DNA from 4 places in the Mesorhizobium sp. B1-1-1 genome. Region 4 is predicted to be linked to each of the others. Evidence: predicted binding sites of a transcription regulator. Region 4 holds the regulator's gene; each other region holds the start of a gene.
What was found. The regulator PhoB, encoded in region 4, activates phosphate uptake and scavenging genes when phosphate is short. The targets are predictions, from matches to a motif close to TGTCATNNANCTGTCAT.

Region 1 (5,389 bases), on a different contig from region 4:
CCGTTCCACGTAGCGGAACTGGATGGCGGTGAGCGCGATGACGATGACCATCAGGATGACCGACTGCGCCGCCGAATCGCCGAGGATCAGATTGACGAAGCCGTCATTGTAGACCTTGTAGACCAGTGTCTCGGTGGCCTTGCCCGGCCCGCCGCCGGTGACGGCGTGGACGATGCCGAACGTGTCGAACAGCGCATAGACGGTATTGACGACCAAAAGGAAAAACGTCGTCGGCGCCAAAAGCGGGAAGACGATGGTCCAGAAGCGCTTGGTTTCGCCGGCGCCGTCGATCGCCGCCGCCTCGATCAGCGTTTTCGGCACCGCCTGCAGCCCGGCGACGAAGAACAGGAAATTATAGCTGATCTGCTTCCAGGCGGCCGCCGCCACCAGAAGGATCATGGCGTCGGTGCCGTTGAGCAGCGGATCCCAGGCGACGCCCAAACGTCTCAGCAGATAAGACAGCGAGCCGATCGATGGATTGAACAGGAACAGCCACAGCATGCCTGCAATCGCCGGCGCCACCGCGTAGGGCCAGATCATCAGCGTGCGGTAGAGGCCTTTGCCGCGCACCACCTTTTCCGCCATCACGGCAAGGAGCAGCGCCACGCCCATGGCAACGATCACGGTCGCGAGCGAAAACACCACTGTGACCTTGATCGAGTTGAGATAGGCCGGGTCGGCAAGCACCTTGCGGAAATTGGCAAACCAGACGAACCTGCTCCTCAGCCCGAACGGGTCCTGCCTCAGCATCGACTGGTAGAGCGCCTGCCCGGCCGGCCAGTAGAAGAACACCAGCGTGATGGCAAGTTGCGGCGCCACCAGGAGGTATGGCAAGACTTTGTTGGGAAAGACGACGCGCGGGGTCAATGCGCCGCTCCGGCGTGGAAAGCCGAGCGGCGCTCTACGGCGCTCGCCGCTGCCCTGCCGGGCATCTCCCCCTCTTGGAGGAAGATTGGCAGTTCCTGCGGCAGCTGCCATTCTCCAGCTTTGACAATTGCCGAAAACGGTCGCGACAGCCAGTCTCCCCCCTCCAGGGGGAGATGCCCGGCAGGGCAGAGGGGGGTCTCGTAGAGCAAGGACTATAACTCGATAGGCTCGACGCGCCCTAATTCCCCAGTGCTTCCTTGATCGCCGCGTTGCCACGCGTGACCGCATTGTCGAGCGCCTGCTGGGCGGTTTCCTGGCCGGCAAGCATCTTTTCGAACTCCTCGTTCTGGATGTCGCGCACCTGCGGCAGGTTCGGCAACCGCACGCCCTTCGAATTGTCGGTCGGCGCCTTGCCCGTCATCTGCAGGATCGGCGTCTCGCGACCGGGATTCTTGTCGTAGAAGCCGGACTTTTTCGTCGCCTCATAGGCGGCGAGCGTCACCGGCAGGTATCCCGATTTCTGGTGCAGATATTCCTGCACATCGGTCTTGGACAGATAGGCGAAGAAGGCCGCGACGCCTTTGTATTCCTCGTCGGACTTGCCGCCGAAGACCCAAAGGCTGGCGCCGCCCGGCGTCGTGTTCTGCGGCGCGCCCTTGGCGTCGCTGTCATAGGGCAACTGGCCAATGCCGTAGTTCATGCCCGACTTGACGATGTCGCCTAGGCCGCCCGAGGATTCGGTGAAGATGCCGCATTCGCCGGCGAGGAATATCTGCTTGGCTTCGGAGGTGCGCCCGCCATATTTGAAGGTGCCGTCCTTGGCCAGATCGGCAAGCGCCTGGAAATGTTTGACGAAGATCGGCGAGTTGATCTTGAGTTCGACATCACCGCCGGCCAGGCCATTCTGCTGCGTGGCCCACGGCACATCGTTCCACGCCGCGAAGTTTTCCAGGTGTATCCAGGTCAGCCAGGTCGAGGTGTAGCCGCAAGCGGCGGCGCCGCTCGCCTTGATCTTTTTGGCATCCTCCCACACCTCGTTCCAGGTCTTGGGTGGGTTGTTCACATCGAGCCCCGCCTTCTGGAAGATGTCCTTGTTGTAGTAGAGGATCGGCGAGGAGGAGTTGTAGGGGAAGGACAGCATGGTGCCGTCCGGCGTCGAATAATAACCGACGATGCCTGGCAGATACTGGCTCTTGTCAAAGTCCATCCCGGCGCCGGTCAGCACCTCGGCCACTGGCTTGATCGCGTCCCGGGCCGCCATCATCACGCCGGTGCCGACATCGAACACCTGGATGATGTCAGGCGACTGGCCGGCGCGATAGGCGGCGATGCCGGCATTCAGCGTTTCGGGATAGGTGCCCTTGAAAACCGGAACAATCTGGTAGTCGCCCTGGCTGGCGTTGAAATCCTTGGAAATCTTGTCGACGACCTCTGCGTTGGCGCCGGTCATGGCGTGCCACCAGCTGATCTGCGTGACGGCGAAGGCGGAGGTTGTGGAAAGCAGGGTCACGGCGACACCGGCCGCGAAGCCAAAGAACTTCATGTTTCGTCTCCCGTTCTCATTGCTTGTCATTGGCGAAAGGGGCACTCCCGCAATGGCACTATGTGTCGTTCGCGCGCAGCGGACAACGGTTTTGTTGCGGGCAGGCGCACTTCATGTCCGGCTAAAGTAGCGTTCACTTCCGGATGAAAGTGACCCGGAAAAGGATTGCATAGCGGCTTGCTGCTTGAATTGATGTACCAGGGACCTGTCTCGAGACGGTCAGCGACCTCACCGACGGACGGCGTCTAACAGCACATGACAACACTGACATGACAACGCTGAAAAAGGCGTCGGTTTAATGCTCGGTCGATGCGTGGAAATTCCCGTCCCGCGCTCAGCCTGACGGATTTGACATCGGCCAATCAGTCTGCTGGCCGGGAATGGGTCTGCCGCCGCTCAGTTCTGCTGCCGCTCGGTTCCAGAAGCGCGCGGCAAGTAGAGATGCAGGCTTGTTCCCTGACCGATTTCGCTATCGATTCGGACATGCCCACCGGATTGCTTGATGAAGCCGTAAACTTGGCTTAGCCCGAGTCCCGTACCCTGCCCTTCCGATTTTGTTGTGAAGAACGGCTCGAAAACGCGCGCCAGGGTGTCCTTGCTCATTCCACAGCCGGTATCGCGTACAGTCACGCGAACAAATGAAGCCGCCGCTGAACGCAAATCCTCCAGATCATTTGGAAAATTGCTGGTCTCAATCGTGAGGGTGCCACTGCCTTTCATTGCATCTCTGGCGTTCACCGCAAGGTTAAGAACGGCGATGTCGAGCTGGTTGGCATCGATAAGGATAGGGTCCAAGGCTGGATCCAGATTGCATTGCACCCGGATACCGCTCCCCAACGTCCGTTCCAGCAGCGTCGTCAGCCCCTTGATACGTTCATTGAGATCAATCTGTTCCGGGGCCAGGGATTGGCGTCGCGAAAAGGCAAGCAGTTGCTGTGTTAGCGCTCCTCCATTTTCGATCCGCCTGAACATCTCCTCGACCAGCAGAGTGACTTTCTCATCCGCAGGATATTTAGCGATCTGTTTCTCCAGAAGCCGAAGGCCAGACCCGAAAACGGCGAGTAGGTTGTTGAAGTCATGGACAATGCCAGCTGCGAGGCGTCCAATGGCTTCGAGCTTTTGTGACTGGCGTGCGTTTTCTTCTCTTGATCGCTGGGCCGAGACATCGCGCAGGCTGGCAAGCAATGCGGGCCTGCTGTCCCAGGTAACCTCGACCGTACGCATTTCCACTTCTGCCGGCTTGCGGCCGGAACGGTGAACGGTGATCTCGGCGATCTCTCCGGAGACGACCGGACGGCCGAGCGGAACGTGGAGGAGTTCGTCAAGCGGCTGTCCAAAAATTACGGCTGCCGCAGGATTGGCATAGAGCACTGTTCCGTCCAAATCGACCACCAGCATCCCGTCGGCGGTATTTTCGATCAACTGGCGAAAGCTGAGCTGGCTGATGCCAGCCGGAGATGTATCTCCGGGCGATTCCAGCATTTCGGCGGCGTTTTGCGCCGTATTCAAGGCGCTCTTCATGTCGACGTGTTGTCCACGGCGGAGTCGCCGAACACATCAGGCGCGCTGTCAAAGGGCTTTCCAAGATGCATGCCGCCACTGTCGATGGTGAAGCGCCGTATCTGTTTGTCGTGTTCGCTGCCGCGCATTTTCAGCACCATCATGCCGCGATGCATGAATTCTTCCTGCTGAATGTAGCGCAACAGAATGATCGAATCGGTGAGTGTGGAAATATGCTGCTCGCTAGCGCTCTGGCCTCCGACAAGCGATTTGTTGGTAGCGGTGCAAAGGCCGGCAATTTCGCGCTTCTTTATGAAGGAGGTGACGCTGATCAAGAACTCACGAAACCCGGTTTCTGGCGCGATGCGCTCCAATGCCGACAAGCTGTCGATTGCCATGCGATCGGGTTTGAACTCCGCCACCAGTTCGCGGATCATCAGAAGGTGATCCGGCAAACTCTGCGCTTCCGGATAAAGGCAGACTACCTTCAGGCGACCATCCGCCTCCATCGCTTCGAAATCGACGCCCCAGCTACGCGCGTTGCGGAAAAGCTGGCCGCGGCTCTCCTCATAGCCGACGAGCAAGGCGCGTTCGCCCGCAGCCACTCCGCCCGCTAGAAAGTTGGTGACAAGTAGAGTCTTTCCGGTGCCTGTGGCTCCACTGACAAGGGTTACGCTGTCGCGAAAGAACCCGCCGCTGCACATTTTGTCGAGTTCGGAATTACCACTGGTGACCCGTTTCGTGCTTGATTGCTGCTCCAGGCGCAACGATGACAGAGGCACAGCTACGATGCCCTGTTCGGCGACCAGCGTTATGGGCACTTCGCCCTCAACGTGACGGCTGCCGCGCATTTTCAGGACTTCTATGGTCCGCCGACGGCGCTCGCGATCAAGGGCATTGCGAAGGATCACGACATTGTCTGCGACGAACTCCTCTATTCGGTGACGGGAGATTTCACCATATTCACTGTTGCGTTCCGCGGTCATAAGGACCGTCAGCCCTTCTTTCTTCAGCGCGGTCGCAATACGTAGAAGTTCGCGGCGCACTGCCGTCTGCTCGGCTACGAAATGATCGAAAAGTTGGGTAACCGAATCGAGCACGATGCGCTTTGCCCCGGCGCTTCGGCTCGCGTGCAGAATGCGGGTCAGAAGACCGGCGAGGTCGAAATCGCCCACAACCACCTGGTCCTGATCGCGCGGGCTCGCATCGACGAAAACAAGCTTGTCCGCCGCTCGCCAGCCGCGGATGTCCCAGCCGAAGCTCGCCATGTTTACCTCGATCTCGGTTGGCGACTCCTCGAAAGTGACGAAGACACCGGCCTCATTGAGACCGGTGATGCCATGCGCCAGGAACTGCGTGGCGAATACGGTCTTGCCGCTACCGGGCGTGCCGCCCACGATGGTGGTGCGTCCGCGCGGCAAGCCACCCATCACCAAGTCGTCAAAAGCCTCGATCCCTGTATTGACGCGTTCAAGAACC
Region 2 (5,389 bases), on a different contig from region 4:
GTTCCGGTCTTCAACGGCGGCGATGCGGATCCGAAACTGCCTGGCCTCTGGTTCACCGGCATGCGGCCGAGCATCCGCGGCTGCTTCGCCAATGCCGCCATCCAGGCCAAGGCGATCGCCGAGCGGATTGCCCGGCGGATCGCCAATTCCGGCCCCTGAACCGGGCTGGAGGTTCGTTTTACGCGTCGGACGGAACCCCACTTTCCTGGAATTGCCCTCTAAATCGCGATCTTGCCGCCGCCTTGCCTGGTAATGGCGACGACCGCCGGCCGCACCGGCATGTCCGCCTTGAAATCGGGCCAGCGCGTCGACGGATCCTCATAATAGGACGGGCGGCCGAACGCCTCCCAATCCTCGCCGCCGTCGCCTGGATGCTGGACGGCGACGAAGGCGGTCTGATCGTCGGGCGCAAACAGCGGCCCGCACATTTCAGCGCCGATCGGCACGCGGAAAAACAGTTTTGACGTCGCGCGCGCCGGCCCTTCGGTGTCGACCGCCCACAGGCCGTCGGTGCGGCCGGTAGCCTTCGGCCCTTGGCCGTCGGTGGCGACCCACAGGCGCCCGGCTGAATCGACCGCGCAATTGTCGGGCATGCCGAACCAGCCATTGGCCGTGGTGGCGGTGGAGAAGGTGGCGCCGACATCGGCAACCGCCGGATCGCCGCATTTCAGGAGCACCTCCCATCTGCCCCTGGTGCCGGCGAAATCGCCGCCGTCCTCCGATATCTCGATGATATGGCCGAAGGCGTTGTCGGCGCGCGGGTTGGCGGCGTCGACCTGGTCGGCCTTGCGCTTGGAATTGTTGGTCAGCATGACATAGACCTTGCCGTTGACACGATTGGGCTGGATGTCCTCGGGGCGGTCCATCTTGGTGGCGCCGAGCAGGTCGGCGGCACGCCGCGTCTCGATCAACACGTCGGCCTGGCCGGCAAAGCCGTTCTCGGCCGTCAGCGGGCCCTGGCCGAAGACGATCGGCAGCCATTCCACCGTACCGTCCGCGGCGAATTTGGCGACATGCAGCGTGCCGTCATCGAGCAGGTTCATGTTGGCGGCGCGGTCGTCCGGATCGAAACGGCCCGCGGTGACGAATTTGTAGACGTACTCGAAGCGCTCGTCGTCGCCGAGATAGAAGACGACGCGGCCATCCTTGGCGACGATCGATTCGGCGCCTTCATGCTTGAAGCGGCCCATTGCGGTGCGCTTCCTGGGCGTGGATGTCGGATCGTTGACGTCGACCTCGACGATCCAGCCGAAACGGTTGGGCTCGTTCGGCTCCTTGGCGAGGTCGAAACGATCGTAATGCGCGCCCCATTCATAGGCGCCTTCCGGAATGCCGAGGCGCTTGTAGTTGGCGGCTTCCTTATGGCCTTCCGGCAGTTCACCGGAGAAATAGCCGTGGATGTTCTCCTCGGCCATGACATAGGTGCCCCAAGGCGTGACGCCGCCGGCGCAGTTGTTGAATGTGCCGATGACCTTGGTGCCGGATGGGTCGGCATTGGTCTTGACGCGGTCATGACCGGCGACCGGGCCCGACAGCGCCATTTCGGTGTTGGAGGTGATGCGGCGGTTCAACTTGCCGTCGCGCACCACCTGCCACTTGCCGCCTTCCTTGCGGATCTCGACGATGGTGCCGCCATGTGCCGCCATCTCGACATCGACCTGCTCCTTCGAGAGCGGCGCGAGTTCGGCCGCCTTCTTGCCGTCCTTCTCGACGATCTTGACGATGCCCGGGAACATCAGATGCGGATTGGTGTATTCGTGGTTGACGACCAGCAGGCCATGCTCGGCGGAGCCACCGATCCCGATATAGCCGACATAGTCATTGTTGTAGCCGAATTGTCTTGCCTGGGCCTCAGCCGACTGCCTGGCCGGGTCGAACTCCGGCGAATCGGCAAACAGCGGATCGCCCCAGCGCAACAGCACGTCGGCATCGTAGCCCGGCGCGACATGGTGCTTGTCGTCGATACCGGCTTCGAGTTCCTCGAACGAGAAGGCGGAGCCCTCGGCGGCACGCGCATCGTCGGCGGCCACGAGCGCCAGCGGGCTGACGGTGGCGGCAATGGCCGAGACGGCCAGCGAGCCCTTGAGGAAGGCGCGGCGGGAGAACCGCTCGGCAATGATTTCGCCCATGGTGCGGTTTTCGGTGGGGTTGGTCGCCGGACCGTTGCTTTCCTCAAGCAGGCTGGTGCGGAATCGGGCGTCGGGCGAGCGATGGTCGGTCATGGTCTGCCTCTGGCTGGATGGCTGGAGCGTGTCACGCGTTTCGACCCCTTATAGACGATCGGTCACACTTTCGTGACATTCGTGCACCCGCCAGCTTGACCGCGAACCTCGCGCCACATCCGGTTTGAAACTCGGACCAAGGTCCTAAACCGATCGGGGCGAAGGTCCGGATTGCCGCGGCATCGGTCGTGGGCCACTTACACGAACACGCCATGTCGCCGATGGTCGCGTACCTGCACGAGATGGCCTCTGAATTTTGCCGGTCCGATCAAGTGAGGGACTGATGCGCAGCTCGATCATGGCTCATTGTTGCTGGCTGGCCCTGAGAGCAGTGCCGGCACTGGCGCTGACCATAGCCCCCTATCACCTCGATTTTCACGGTTCCGCCGCAGGCATTGTCGCGTCCAGCGCCCAAGCCAAGCCTGGCGGGAACAGCGGCAATGGCGGTGGTGGCGGTAACGGCAATGGCGGCAATGGAAATAACGGCGGCGGCAACAATGGCAACGCCGGAGGCAACAATGGCAACGCTGGCGGCAACGGGAACAATGGCGCCGGCAACAACGGCAAGGGGAAGGGTGCCAACAGCTCCGGCAAGCATGTGAACGCAACAACCGGCGATCGTGTCGAAATAGACGACAACAAGATCGTGGTGCAGCACCCTAACGGCTTCGGGGAAGAGATCGAGAAGGGTCGCTTCAAAATGACCGACGCTCTGGGCCGCACGATCGTCGAGCGCCCTGCGACGGCGGCGGATATAAGCCGCCTCAAGGGGTTGTAGAGCGGGCAATAGGCATCGCCCGCTTTACGTGTCACCTCCGCCGCCCCCCGGCGGAGGTGACCTTGTCGCTCCGGCCCCGTATAGGGGCCGTCTTTTTTGCCCTGGAGCGTTCCGCTGCTGCACCGCGCTTCAGGTTTTCATTTATGCGTGTCGTTATCCCAAACCGGGGATCCCTTGCGGCCGACCAGGATTAGCTGCCGGCCCGATCCCGCGCTTCGCGCATCAGCAGCGCCGCCTCGGTGCGATTGCGGACGTTGAGCTTGGACAGCACACCGGTCATGTGATGCTTGACCGTTTTTTCCTGCAGTGCCAGCCGCAGCGCCACTTCCTTGTTGCTCAGCCCTTCCGCCACCAGCTGCAGGATCTCGGCCTCGCGTCCGGTGAGCTGACGCAGGCGATCCGTCCTGCCGTTGGCCGGCTGCAGCGATTGCAGGTCCGAAAGCAGGCGAGCCGACAGGGTCGGCGACACATAGGTCTCGCCGGCCGCGACACCATGCAGGATTTCGGCCAGCATGCGCGAGCCGACCCCCTTCAGCACATAGCCGCGCACACCGGCATTCAGCGCCCGCGCCACGTCGGCATTGGCCTCCGAGACCGTCAGCATGACGATCTTCTGTCCGGGATTGGCACCCAGTATGCCGGCCACCGACGCAAGGCCGTCACCCGGCATGCTGATGTCGAGCAGCAGTATGTCGGGCTGCAAAGTCGAGGCGATGCGTTCGGCATCCTGCGCCGTGGCGCCCTGGGCCACCATTTCGAAGCCGCCGATCTCCGACAGGCTGCGGGTAACGCCTTCGCGAAACAGAGGGTGGTCGTCGACAATGGCGACACGGATGGTACCGATCATGGTTGATCCTCGACGGCTAGCGTAATCATCAATCGTGTTCCCTGCGGCCCGGTCGTGGTCTCGAACTGGCCACCAATGCTTTCGATACGCTCCCTGATGCCGGCGAGCCCCAGGCCTTCGGCCCGCCTCGGGTCGAATCCGGGCCCGCCATCCGACACTTCAACGAAGAACTTGCCGCCTGTCATCCCGGCCTTCACCTCCTGATCCTTGCCCTGCCCATGACGGTAGGCGTTGTTCAGCCCCTCCTGGACGAAGCGATAGATGCTGATCTTCTCCGAAGCGCCCAGTTCGGGCAACTGCCTGGATAGGGTCAGCGCCACGGAACTGCGGGTCCTGCGTTGATGCTCGTCGACGGCAAGACGCAGAATGTCGCCGGTCGCGGCCGTTTCTATCTGCGGCAGGACAAGGCCGTTGCAGATGCCGCGGATTTCACGCATCGCGTCGTCCAGCGCCATGCGGATCATGGCGATCTCGGCGTTGCGGCTGTCGCTGGAGGCACCCTCGCCGGAAATGGCGGGGCTATCCACACGCAGCGCCGCCAGCGCGACGAGCTGGGCCGGCCCGTCATGAAGGTCGGCACCGATGCGACGCAGGTATCGTTCATTGAGCGCCGTGGCACGGCGCGACGCCTGCTGGACGCGCAGGCGCAGCGCCCGGTTTTGCGAAACCAGCGCCTGCAGCTCGGAGACCTGGCCCTGCAGAACGCCGCGCTGCTTGTCGATGGTGCGGCTGCCACGTATGACGATCCCCGACAACAGCAGCAGCGCCGTCAGCGTGGCGCCGGCCACGATCAGCCAGCTCGACAGCAAGGCGGAAGCCAGAGCCGCCTGGAAATCGTCGGCGATCTCGTAGAATTCGGTGACGGCGACCACCTCGCCCGACCAGGGTTCGCGGACTGGATTGTAGATTTCCAGCAGCGGCACGCCCGCGGCCCTCTCCTCCTTGTCGTCCTCGTCGCCTAGCTCGTTGAACTCGGCGACGACATTCCCGGCGAAGGCGGCACGCAGGTTGGCGCTCGGGCCGAACTGCCGGCCGATCAAGGCCGTGTCCTTCGAATACAGCACCGTGCCGTCCCGACGCCACAGCTTGAAGGAAAACAGCCGTTTGCCGAGCGCGCCTTGGCCGAGGGTCTCGTCAAGCGCCCGTTTGACGGCGTCATCGAGCTGATGGTTCGTGCGCAGATCGGGGAGCAGCGGAGCGATCACGCTGTCGACATAAAGGGCAGTCGTGGCCGCTGAATTGTGGAGCACGCTTTCGCGGATTTGCGCGGTGACCCAGAAGCCGACCACCAGCATCACCGCAAGCAGCCCGAAGCCGCCGGCAATGATGAACTGCAGCGCCAGCGTAAGCCCGTTCCAGCGCCGCGACAAGGTTTCGAGAAATCGCACGCCACGCTCCTCGCCCCCACCCGCAGGGGCAGGGTAGTGGCCGCGACTTTGGCGCTTCGGTCCTGCCGACACAAGAGCCTGGTCCCACGGCAGCTGCTTGACGTCCCGACGCGCTTGCGAAACAAGGCACGGACGACCGGCATCAATATCGAGG
Region 3 (5,389 bases), on a different contig from region 4:
GCTTGTCGAAGGTCTTGTTCTCGGCGCCGGGCAAAGTCAGCAAGGCGACGCCCTCGACGTAGTAAGGCCTGGAGAAGTTGATCAGCTGCGAGCGCTGCGCGGTCATGGTCATGAACTGGATGGTGATGTCGACCTTGTTCGTCGTCACGTTCGGAATGCGCTGCGCCGGGTCCTGCATGACAAACTCGACCTTGGCCGGGTCATCGAACAAGCCCTTTGCCAGGATGCGCCCCATGGTGATGTCCATGCCGACGAGTTCGCCGGCATCGTTCTCGAAATGCCATGGCGCATTGGTGCTTCCGGTGCCGACAATCAATTTGCCGCGCTCCAGCACGGTGCGTAGCAAGCTATCGGGCGCAGCCTGCGCCGACCGTTGCCGCCGCGCTCATGACGCCGGCCGTTGCCAGTCCGGCCATGCCCAGTTTCAGAAAATCACGCCTTTTGGATGTGTCGTCCACAGCGACCTCCTTTCGTGTTGTGTTCCCCTACGCACAGGCAATACGCGCACCCGGATCGTTACAGAAATTGTCTCTTACAAGGGACGAGTGTATCCTGTACAAGACAGATACTAACATCAGGAATCGACAATGCAAGATGGCAGCGCCTTGGCGGTCTCAGCGGACGCAAAGATTTCGGTCTCTCGGGAGAAGGGCCTCAACCGGGTGCTCCAGATTCTGGAGTTCCTTCATTCGACGCAGCGCGCCATCGGTATCGGCGACCTCGCCAAGGGGGTCAACGCGCCGCGTTCGACCACCTACACACTGGTGCGATCGCTGGTCGATGCGGGCCTCCTGGAGATGGCCGGCGACGGCAACCGCGTCTATTTCGGTAAGAAGCTCTATCTCTATGGAATGGATTATGTGCGCGGCAACGACCTCTTGAGGCGAGGACGCCAGGAGGTCGACAACCTGTCGCGCGAGACCGGTGAGACCTCCGAACTGTGCATGCTGCAGAGCGGCCGCTACACGATCGTCCACTCGAGCCCGGGCACCCGGCCGTTCCGCATCAGCTCCGCCACCGGATTGCAGATTCCGCTGCCCTGGACCGCGTCAGGCAGGCTGCTGCTCGCCGGCCTCGAACAGGCCCGGATCGAAGCCATGATATCGGAAGACGACCTTATGCTGCCCGATGGCCGCAGATTGCGGCTGGACGATTTCATCGCCGACATAGCGACGGCGCGAGCCACCGGCTATTGCATCACTTCGGGGCTCGTCGACGCCTATACGAAATGCCTCGCCGCGCCGGTGTTTTCAGCACCCGGCACCGTCGAGGCGACGATGTGCCTGGTGGTGCCCATCGACACATCGCAGGAGAAGACAGGCGAACTCCTGGCCCTGTTGCGCGAACGCGCGGCGCGGCTTTCGATCGCGGCCTGGACCTGAAGTCAGGCGATGATGTCCGGGATGATCCTGTCTTCCAGCTTCATCAGCCGATCCTTCAGCGCAAGCTTCTTCTTCTTCATGCGCTGGATCTGCAGCGGGTCGCAGTTCATGGCGATCATCGCATTGATCGCGGCGTCGAAATCGGCGTGTTCCTGCTTCAGCCGGGAAAATTCGAGGCGAATATCGGCCTGTTCCTGATCGGACATTCTCTACCGTCTGCACGTCTGCGGCGCCCAAAGCTGGGCCTGATTGGGCGGGGGGTGGCACTCTCTGCCACCGGCGCGCAGCCCATATCACATTTCACGTTGTCGTGGAATGCTACCACGGATCATTCGACATCGCTGCGCGAAGGTGGCACACTGTCATTGTGCCGTCACAGAGCGAGCCTGCGGTGGACGCGCCTTTGGCGGCTGCAATCGAGGAAATCATGAAAGGGAGAACCAATCATGTCTCTTGCATCCCATCTTGATGAGTTGCAGCGGAAACACGGCGACATCGAACGCGAGCTCGATGACGCGATGAATCACCCGTCGGTGGACGACCTGGAAATCGTGAATCTCAAGCGACGCAAGCTGGCAATCAAGGACGAGATTGAAAAACTGAGGGCCAAACCCACGACGCATTGATGCCCCACTGACATAACCGCTCACCATTCGGGTCTTTCCTGCCGGCGGCAATTGCCGCCGGACTGGTGGTTTTGATCTTCGATTTCAGGTCGACCATCACAGATATTCGTACCAGGCAGAGGCCGTCCGACTTCCTAGTCCCAGGACGAGTAGGGGCGAAGCTCGTCGCGGCTCCCCTTTACCATAACTGACCGAAGAGTGCAGCGGAGCAGAATTCCGCCTTGCCGCGGCGCTCTGAGGTCAGGGCTTGGATTCTGGGACTGCGCTGCGTCGCTCTTCTCCTTGCTCCTCCCCGAAATGACGGACTCGTTCCGGGAAAGACAAAGCGATGGGGCCTGCCAATCGCCAGGTAGCCGATTGGCCGACGCAAGCGAGCGATAAAAGTCGGGCGCCGAGCAACCGGCGGCGGCATCGATTGCGGCCAGTGGCGACCTGTCGCCATTGACAAGCCATCTTTGCTCCTCCACCTCATGCCCGGACTTCAGCGCATCGGCCCGGAGCGCGCTTTTGTGCGTCCAAGTGGACGCGCGGCGCTCCAGAGATTAAAGGCTGCCGGCATGACCGGATATTATTCCTTTCCCTTCCCGCGCCGCACCTCGGTTGGCGTCGATGTGGGCGGCGTGGTGGTTGGCGGGGGTGCTCCCGTCGTCGTGCAGTCGATGACCAATACGGATACCGCCGATGTCGACCAGACGGTCGCCCAGGTCGCGGCGCTGCATCGCGCCGGCTCCGAGATCGTGCGCATCACCGTAGACCGCGATGAAAGCGCCGCCGCCGTGCCGCGCATCCGGGAGCGGCTGGCGCGGCTCGGTATCAACGTGCCCATCGTCGGCGACTTCCACTATATTGGTCACAAGCTCCTGGCCGATCATCCGGCCTGCGCCGAGGCGCTGGCCAAATACCGCATCAATCCCGGCAATGTCGGCTTCAAGGACAAGAAGGACCGGCAGTTCGCGGCAATCGTCGAGATGGCGATCAAACATGACAAGCCGGTGCGCATCGGCGTCAACTGGGGCTCGCTCGACCAGGAACTCCTGACCCGGCTGATGGACGACAACCAGGCCCGCGGCTTTCCGTTGACCGCACAGCAAGTGACGCGCGAGGCGATCGTGCAGTCGGCGATCCTCTCGGCCGAGATGGCCGAGGAGATCGGCCTTGGCCGCGACAAGATCATCCTCTCGGCCAAGGTCAGCGGCGTGCAGGACCTGATAGCCGTTTACACCGAGCTCGCCAGCCGTTCCGACCATGCGCTGCATCTCGGCCTCACCGAAGCCGGCATGGGCTCGAAAGGCATCGTCGCCTCATCCGCCGCCATGGGCATCCTGTTGCAGCAAGGCATCGGCGACACCATCCGCATATCGCTGACGCCGGAGCCGAACGGCGATCGCACGCGCGAGGTGCAGGTGTCGCAGGAATTGCTGCAGACCATGGGCTTCAGGCAATTCGTGCCGATCGTCGCCGCTTGCCCCGGCTGCGGCCGCACAACCTCGACCGTGTTCCAGGAACTGGCCCAGAACATCCAGGCCGATCTCAGGAAGAACATGCCGGCGTGGCGTGAGAAATACCCAGGGGTCGAGAACCTCAAGGTCGCCGTGATGGGCTGCATCGTCAACGGCCCGGGCGAGTCCAAACATGCCGATATCGGCATTTCGCTGCCAGGCACCGGCGAGACGCCGACGGCGCCCGTTTTCGTCGACGGCAAGAAGGCGGCGACGCTGCGCGGACCGTCGATCGCGCAGGATTTCGAAAAGATGGTCGCCGACTATATCGAACAACGATTTGGTCGCGGCAAGGCCGCGGCAGAGTAGGTCGAATGCTGCGCTTCCTCCCGGTGGCGCTGATCCTGCTGTGCGGGTGGCCCACCTTGGCCCAGGCCGATCCGCCGCAATCGGCCAAGCAGCGGCTGATCGACAAGGTCTGCAACCTGATCCAGGCCCATGCCGACCAGAACGGTCTGCCCAGGGATTTCTTCGCCCGGCTGATCTGGAAGGAAAGTCGGTTCGATCCCAACGCCGTCAGTCCGGTCGGCGCCGAAGGAATCGCCCAGTTCATGCCGGGGACCGCCAAGATGCGCGGGCTCGCCAATTCCTTCGACATCAACCAGGCGATCCCGGCCTCGGCGAAATACCTCGCCGAGATGAAGACCAGCTATGGCAATCTCGGCCTGGCGGCCGCCGCCTACAATGCCGGCGAAAACCGGGTCTCGCGCTGGCTGGGCTCGGGCGGCTTCCTGCCGATGGAAACCGAAAGCTATGTCTTCGACATCATGGGCGAGCCGGTCGATAAGTTCGCCGACCGCGCCTATGCCGGAAGCGTGCGACCGCTCGACGCGAAATCCGATTTCGTCGCGGCCTGCCGTAAGCTCCCGGTGATCATGTCGCGGACGGTGGCGATGGCTTCCATCAACATAAAGCCCTGGGGAATCCAGGTGGCCGGCAATTTCCGCCGCAGCGCCGCGATCAACCAGTGGCTCAGGGTGAGAGGCCGCTTCCCGGCCCTGCTAGGCGGGCATGATCCGGTGGTCAGCCGGGTGCGCACGCCGATCGGCCGGCGCGGCATCTACGCGGTCAGGATCGGGGTCGACGACCGTGCCGTCGCCGGCGCTATCTGCCAGAAGTTGCAAAGTGTCGGCGGGGCATGCGTGGTGGTGCGCAACCGATAGCGGGTGTGTCGTTGCGGGTGAAGGGGCGATAAAAATGACGGCCGCGGCTATAGGCCCTGGATTGGCCGGCATTGCCCTGCCTTCAACGAGCAATGAGGGCCGCAGGATGGTCGACGCATATATTATCTGCGGCACGCCCAGGACCGGAAGCACTTTGCTGTGCAAACTCCTGGCCTCCACGAAGGCGGCGGGCGATCCTCATTCGTTCTATCGGCGGCAGGACGTGCCCGAATGGGCCGAAGAGTGGGGGCTGCCCGGCCGCGACACGATGGGCGAACTCGAATTCAATGCCGCCTATCTCAATGCAGCCATCGCCGCCGGCAAGGGTGGGACCGGCATTTTCGGCCTGCGCCTGATGCGAGAGAATCTGGATGAGCTTTCAGCAATACTCGACCGGATTTTCCCGGGGCTTGTCTCGGATAAAGCTCGTTTCGAGAGGGCTTTTGGCCGTGTTCTCTACATACATCTGTCACGCGAGGACAAGCTTGCGCAGGCCGTATCGCTGGTCAAGGCGCAGCAAACCGGCCTTTGGCATGTCGCTCCCGATGGCACCGAACTGGAAAGGGTGGGACCTCCCGGAGAACCTCGATATGATTTCGGGCGGATCAAGGATGAGGTTGCCGAGCTCGATGGTTATGACACTGCCTGGAACATGTGGTTCGCGGAGCAAGAGGTAATCCCGCTGCGAATCGGCTATGAGCGCCTGTCGAGCGATCCGG
Region 4 (5,389 bases):
CAACCTGCTCAGGACCAAGATCGGCATGGTGTTCCAGAAGCCGACGCCGTTCCCGATGTCGATCTACGAGAACATCGCCTTCGGCGTCAGGCTCTATGAGAAGCTCAGCAAGGCGGAGATGGACGGCCGTGTCGAGCAGGCGCTGAAGCGCGCGGCACTGTGGAGCGAGGTCAAGGACAAGCTCAACGCCAGCGGCCTCAGCCTTTCGGGCGGCCAGCAGCAGCGCCTCTGCATCGCCCGCACGGTGGCGGTGAAGCCGGAGGTCATCCTGCTCGACGAGCCTGCCTCGGCGCTCGATCCGCTGTCGACCGCCAAGATCGAGGAGCTGATCGATGAGCTGCAGGCCGACTATACGATCGTCATCGTCACCCACAACATGCAGCAGGCGGCGCGCGTGTCGAAGCAGACCGCGTTCATGTATCTGGGCGAGTTGGTCGAGTTCGACCGCACCGAGAAGATCTTCACATCGCCCCGCGAGAAGCGCACGCAGGACTATATCACCGGCCGCTTCGGCTGATCCCAGGCATACGAGGACCAAGATCATGGCCGAACACACAGTCGCAGCCTTTGACGAAGATCTCGGACAGATCAGCAGGCTGATCCGCGACATGGGCGATCTCGCCTCATCGATGGTCGGCGGCGCCACCAAGGCGCTCCTGAATTCCGACAACGCGCTCGCCCAGCGCGTCGTCTCCGACGACGCCATCATGGACGCGCGCCAGCGCGAACTCGACGACCGCGCCATCACCCTGATCGCCAAGCGGCAGCCCATGGCGGACGATCTGCGCCATGTCGTCGGCTCGATCCGCATGGCGGGCGATCTCGAACGCATCGGCGATCTCGCCAAGAACATCGCCAAGCGCGTCGGCACCGTCGGCCTTGCCGCCACGCCGCGCGACCTGTCGCACTCCATCGACGCCATGGCGCAGCTTGTGCTGATCCAGGTGCAAGGCGTGATCGAGGAGTATGCGGCGCGCGATGCCGCGGCACTTGCGAAGCTGCGCGCCGACGATGAACGCATCGACGTCAAATACACGTCGGTCTTCCGCGAGCTGCTGACCTACATGATGGAGGATCCGCGCAACATCACCGCCTGCACGCATCTTTTGTTCTGCGCCAAGAATCTCGAGCGCATCGGCGATCACGTGACCAACATTGCCGAAAATGCCTATTATGTGCTGACCGGCACGCAATTGCCCGCCAATCGCCCGAAGCAGGACGAGACGGCGATGTCGGCGCCAGCGGCTTGACGGCAGGGGTGACCAGTCGATGATCGCGCCACGCATCATGGTGGTGGAGGACGAGGAGCCGCTGGGTGTGCTGCTCCGTTACAATCTGGAATCGGAGGGTTATCAGGTAGAGGTGGTGACGCGCGGCGACGAAGCCGAGATCCGCTTGCAGGAGAATGTCCCTGACCTTCTTGTGCTCGACTGGATGGTGCCGGCGGTGTCCGGCATCGAGCTCTGCCGCCGTCTCCGGATGCGGCCCGAGACCGAGCGGCTGCCGATCATCATGCTGACGGCGCGCGGCGAGGAAAGCGACCGGGTGCGCGGTCTCTCCACCGGCGCCGACGACTATCTGGTCAAGCCGTTCTCAACGCCGGAATTCATGGCACGCGTCAAGGCGCTGCTGCGCCGCGCCAAGCCCGAAGTTCTGTCCAGCGTGCTCAAGGTCGGCGACATCGTGCTCGACCGTGAATCGCACCGGGTCTACCGCAAGAAAAGCGAGATCCGGCTCGGGCCGACCGAGTTCCGCCTGCTCGAATTCATGATGCGACATCCCGGCCGCGTGTTCTCGCGCAGCCAACTGCTCGACAATGTCTGGGGCGAAACGATCTATATCGACGAGCGCACCGTGGACGTGCATGTCGGCCGGCTGCGCAAGGCGGTCAACAATGGCCGCATGCCTGACGTGATCCGCACCATTCGGGGCGCGGGGTATGCGATTCGCGAAGACTAGGGATATGTCACGCAACGTTCTCGCCCACGCCTGATTTCGCCTGTGCCCCCGGCGCGAAAATCTCCTGGTCGACGAAGGTCAGCGCGCGCATGGCGCAGCCCTCGCGGATCAGTGGCAGTTCGTTCGGCTCGGTGTCGAAGGAAATCGATTTCGAGTGCTGGCCGCCGGCGGTCTGGGCAATGGCCTCGCGCAGAGCCGGCTCGATCAGGTCGAAGGCGGCGGCGCTGACGCCGACCATGGCGACCGGCGCCGGATCGATCAGCGCGAACAGGCTGCCAAGGCCGTAACCCAGCGCCTCGCCGGCCTTGCGGTAGGCTTCGCGCTCCGGCCCGTCCTTTTCGCGCGCCGAGGCCGCCAGGGTGCGCATGTCGGCGTCGCTGACGTCGACGGGCTCGGTGTCCTCGCCAAGCTGCCTCGCGTTGCGCCAGATGGCATAGTTGCCGGCATAGGCCTCGACGCAGCCGCGCCGCCCGCAGCGGCAGAGCGCCCCGCCGGGGCGATGGATCATGTGGCCGAACTCGCCTCCGGATGAATGGGTGCCGGTGAACAGTTCACCCTTCAGCACCAAGCCCATGCCGATGCCGTGCGACAAAAGGATGGCGATGAAGTCGTCGCGGTAGCGCTGGGGATCGCGCCAGCGCAGCGCCACCGCCATCATGTTGCAATCGTTCTCCATGGTGGCGGGAATGCCGAACTCGGCCTCCAGTATGTCGGCGAAGGCGATGTCGGTCTGCGGCGTGATCGGCGACCACAGCATGGTGCGCGCATCCGTGTCGGTGATGCCCTGGATCGCCAGCGCGATACGGGCGATGCTGCCGACGTCGAGGTCGGGATCCTCGAACCGCCGCCTGACGATGGCCACGCATTCGCCGATCAGCGCCTCGCGCGACAGGGTGAGCGTGTCCAGCCGGCGCTGCTCTTCAGATATCACCTGGCCGGCATAGTCGATGACGGCGACGGAGAGAAAATTCAGCGACAGCACCACGGTCATCACCGCCGCGGCTTCAGGGTTGAGGCTGAGGCCGACCTGCGGCCGGCCGCGTTTCAGCGCACCGGCCTCGCTCGGCTTGCTCTGCGCCAGGATGCCTTCGCCAATCAGGTCGGAGGAGATCGCCGATATGGTGGAATGGCTGAGCCCGGTGGTCGCGGCAATCTCGGTGCGCGAGGGCTGCCCGGCACGGCGCACGGCCGCGATCACCATCGCCCGGTTGCGTCGGCGCAAATCGTCGTGGCGGATTCCGACCGACATGTTTCTCGCATCCTCCCCGTCGCCGCGTTCTCTCCCCAGGATCCCGACGACCGTCAAATACTGGCAGAACCGGCCTTGGCTGTCATTATTTATTCCGGAGCTCGAAAAAAATTCACGAGGACATCAAAATACATCAGAATCGACGTTGACAGCGTTCCGACGATGGACCAGTGTTTTTTCGAGGCTCGAAAAAATAGAGCCTTTGTGCCGGCCTACGGGCCTGTTTGGTCGCGCCATACGCGGCGCAGGGAGGATTAAGATGAAGAGATTCACAGCCGCCATCCTGGCGGGTGTCGCCATGTCGCTGACGCTCGCGTCGGTCGCGCAGGCGAAGGACAAGGTCATCGGCGTTTCCTGGTCGAACTTCCAGGAAGAGCGCTGGAAGACCGACGAGGCCGCCATGAAGAAGGCGATCGAAGCCGCCGGCGACAAGTATATTTCCGCCGACGCCCAGTCCAATCCCGGCAAGCAGCTCACCGACGTCGAGAGCCTGATCTCCCAGGGCGCCAATTCGCTGATCATCCTGGCGCAGGACGCCTCCGCCATCGGCCCGGCGGTGCAGAAGGCGCTCGACGAAGGCATTCCGGTCGTCGGCTATGACCGCCTGATCGAGAACAAGGACGTCTTCTATCTGACCTTCGACAACAAGGAAGTCGGCCGCATGCAGGCCCGCGAAGTGTTCAAGGTGAAGCCGGAAGGCAACTACGTCTTCATCAAGGGCTCGGGTGCCGATCCGAATGCCGATTTCCTGTTCTCGGGCTCCATGGAAGTGCTCAAGGACGCCATCGACAGCGGCAAGATCAAGAATGTCGGCGAAGCCTATACGGATGGCTGGCTGCCGGCCAATGCGCAGAAGAACATGGAGCAGTTCCTGACCGCCAACGACAACAAGGTCGACGCGGTCGTCGCGGCCAATGACGGCACTGCCGGCGGCGTCGTCGCGGCGCTGACGGCTCAAGGCCTGGCCGGTACCGTTCCGGTCTCGGGCCAGGACGGCGACCACGCGGCGCTGAACCGCATCGCGCTCGGCACGCAGACCGTGTCGGTGTGGAAGGACGCGCGTGAACTCGGCAAGAATGCCGCCGAGATCGCCTCGCAGCTGGCCGACGGCAAGAAGATGACCGATATCGCCGGCGTCAAGGACTTCACAACGCCCGGTGGGAACACCGTCAAATCGCTGTTCCTGACCCCGGTTGCGATCACCAAGGACAATCTCAACGTCGTCATCGACGCCGGCTGGATCAAGAAAGACGAGGTCTGTGCCGGCGTCGCGGCGGGCAGCGTAGCGGCCTGCAACTGATCTTCCATTTCATGCGATGAACGCCGCGGCTGCCAAGCCGCGGCGTTTTTTCAAGAAAATTTGTTTTTCCGCCCCGGGCGGGTAACTTCTAGGCTGGCTTCCGGCATCCCGCATCGGACGGGCAGGCCGGTGGGAGAAAATCATGACCGATACGACGTCCAACCCGCAGGCCGACACCGCGCGTGCGTCGGAACTCGGCGCCGTCGCCCGGTTCCTTAAGGCGACCGAGATCGACACGCGCATGCTCGGCATGATCGGCGCGCTGCTGCTGATCTGGATCGGGTTGCATGTCTTGTCCAGCCTGCGTCTCGGCGTCAATCCGCTCGATTTCGACAGCCGTACCTTTCTCACGCCGCGCAATCTGTGGAACCTGTCGGTGCAGACCTCGGCCGTCGCCATCATGGCCTGCGGCATGGTGCTGGTCATCGTCATGCGCAATATCGATCTGTCCGTCGGTTCCGCCGAAGGGTTGATCGGCATGGTCATGGGCTTCGCCCAGGTGCATTTCCTAGTGCGCTTCGTCGGGCTTGAGCTTGGCAACCCATGGATCTGGGTGCTGGCGCTGGTCATCGGCCTGGTGCTCGGTCTGTTGATCGGCGCCTTCCAGGGCTTTGTCATCGCCTATCTCGAAGTGCCGGCCTTTATCGTGACGCTGGGCGGGCTTCTGGTCTGGCGCGGTGCGGCATGGTGGGTTACCAGCGGCCAGACGGTGGCGCCGCTCAACGCGACGTTCCAGCTGATGGGCGGCGGCCCGGCCGGATCGATCGGCGCGACCTGGAGCTGGGTGGTCGGTATCGCCGCCTGCCTTGCGGTGGTGCTTGCGCTGTTCAACGGGCGGGTACAGCGCAAGCGCTTCCGTTTCCCGCTGCGTCCGATCTGGG

Region 1: ugpB (sn-glycerol-3-phosphate ABC transporter substrate-binding protein UgpB) is a predicted target of PhoB. The motif match lies at 2,669-2,685, and genes of this name have one in related genera.
Region 2: FJ986_RS06770 (PhoX family phosphatase) is a predicted target of PhoB. The motif match lies at 2,284-2,300, and genes of this name have one in related genera.
Region 3: FJ986_RS29940 (YdcH family protein) is a predicted target of PhoB. The motif match lies at 1,743-1,759, and genes of this name have one in related genera.

What each region holds. Positions count from the first base shown of each region.
Region 1 covers NZ_VFWW01000014.1:61,638-67,026, forward strand. The annotation lists gene ugpA (sn-glycerol-3-phosphate ABC transporter permease UgpA) at 1-867, opposite strand, end outside; gene ugpB (sn-glycerol-3-phosphate ABC transporter substrate-binding protein UgpB) at 1,106-2,410, opposite strand; gene FJ986_RS26205 (ATP-binding protein) at 2,807-3,931, opposite strand; gene kaiC (circadian clock protein KaiC) at 3,928-5,389, opposite strand, start outside.
Region 2 covers NZ_VFWW01000003.1:243,673-249,061, forward strand. The annotation lists gene FJ986_RS06765 (NAD(P)/FAD-dependent oxidoreductase) at 1-159, shown strand, start outside; gene FJ986_RS06770 (PhoX family phosphatase) at 219-2,222, opposite strand; gene FJ986_RS06775 (hypothetical protein) at 2,554-3,000, shown strand; gene FJ986_RS06780 (response regulator transcription factor) at 3,191-3,847, opposite strand; gene FJ986_RS06785 (sensor histidine kinase) at 3,844-5,235, opposite strand.
Region 3 covers NZ_VFWW01000023.1:9,087-14,475, forward strand. The annotation lists partial or broken gene FJ986_RS29925 (transporter substrate-binding domain-containing protein) at 1-416, opposite strand, end outside; gene FJ986_RS29930 (IclR family transcriptional regulator) at 588-1,382, shown strand; gene FJ986_RS29935 (YdcH family protein) at 1,385-1,588, opposite strand; gene FJ986_RS29940 (YdcH family protein) at 1,829-2,008, shown strand; gene ispG (flavodoxin-dependent (E)-4-hydroxy-3-methylbut-2-enyl-diphosphate synthase) at 2,566-3,816, shown strand; gene FJ986_RS29950 (lytic transglycosylase domain-containing protein) at 3,822-4,670, shown strand; gene FJ986_RS29955 (Stf0 family sulfotransferase) at 4,705-5,389, shown strand, end outside.
Region 4 covers NZ_VFWW01000015.1:29,944-35,332, forward strand. The annotation lists gene pstB (phosphate ABC transporter ATP-binding protein PstB) at 1-517, shown strand, start outside; gene phoU (phosphate signaling complex protein PhoU) at 543-1,250, shown strand; gene phoB (phosphate regulon transcriptional regulator PhoB) at 1,270-1,959, shown strand; gene FJ986_RS26715 (ROK family protein) at 1,967-3,208, opposite strand; gene xylF (D-xylose ABC transporter substrate-binding protein) at 3,468-4,508, shown strand; gene FJ986_RS26725 (sugar ABC transporter permease) at 4,651-5,389, shown strand, end outside.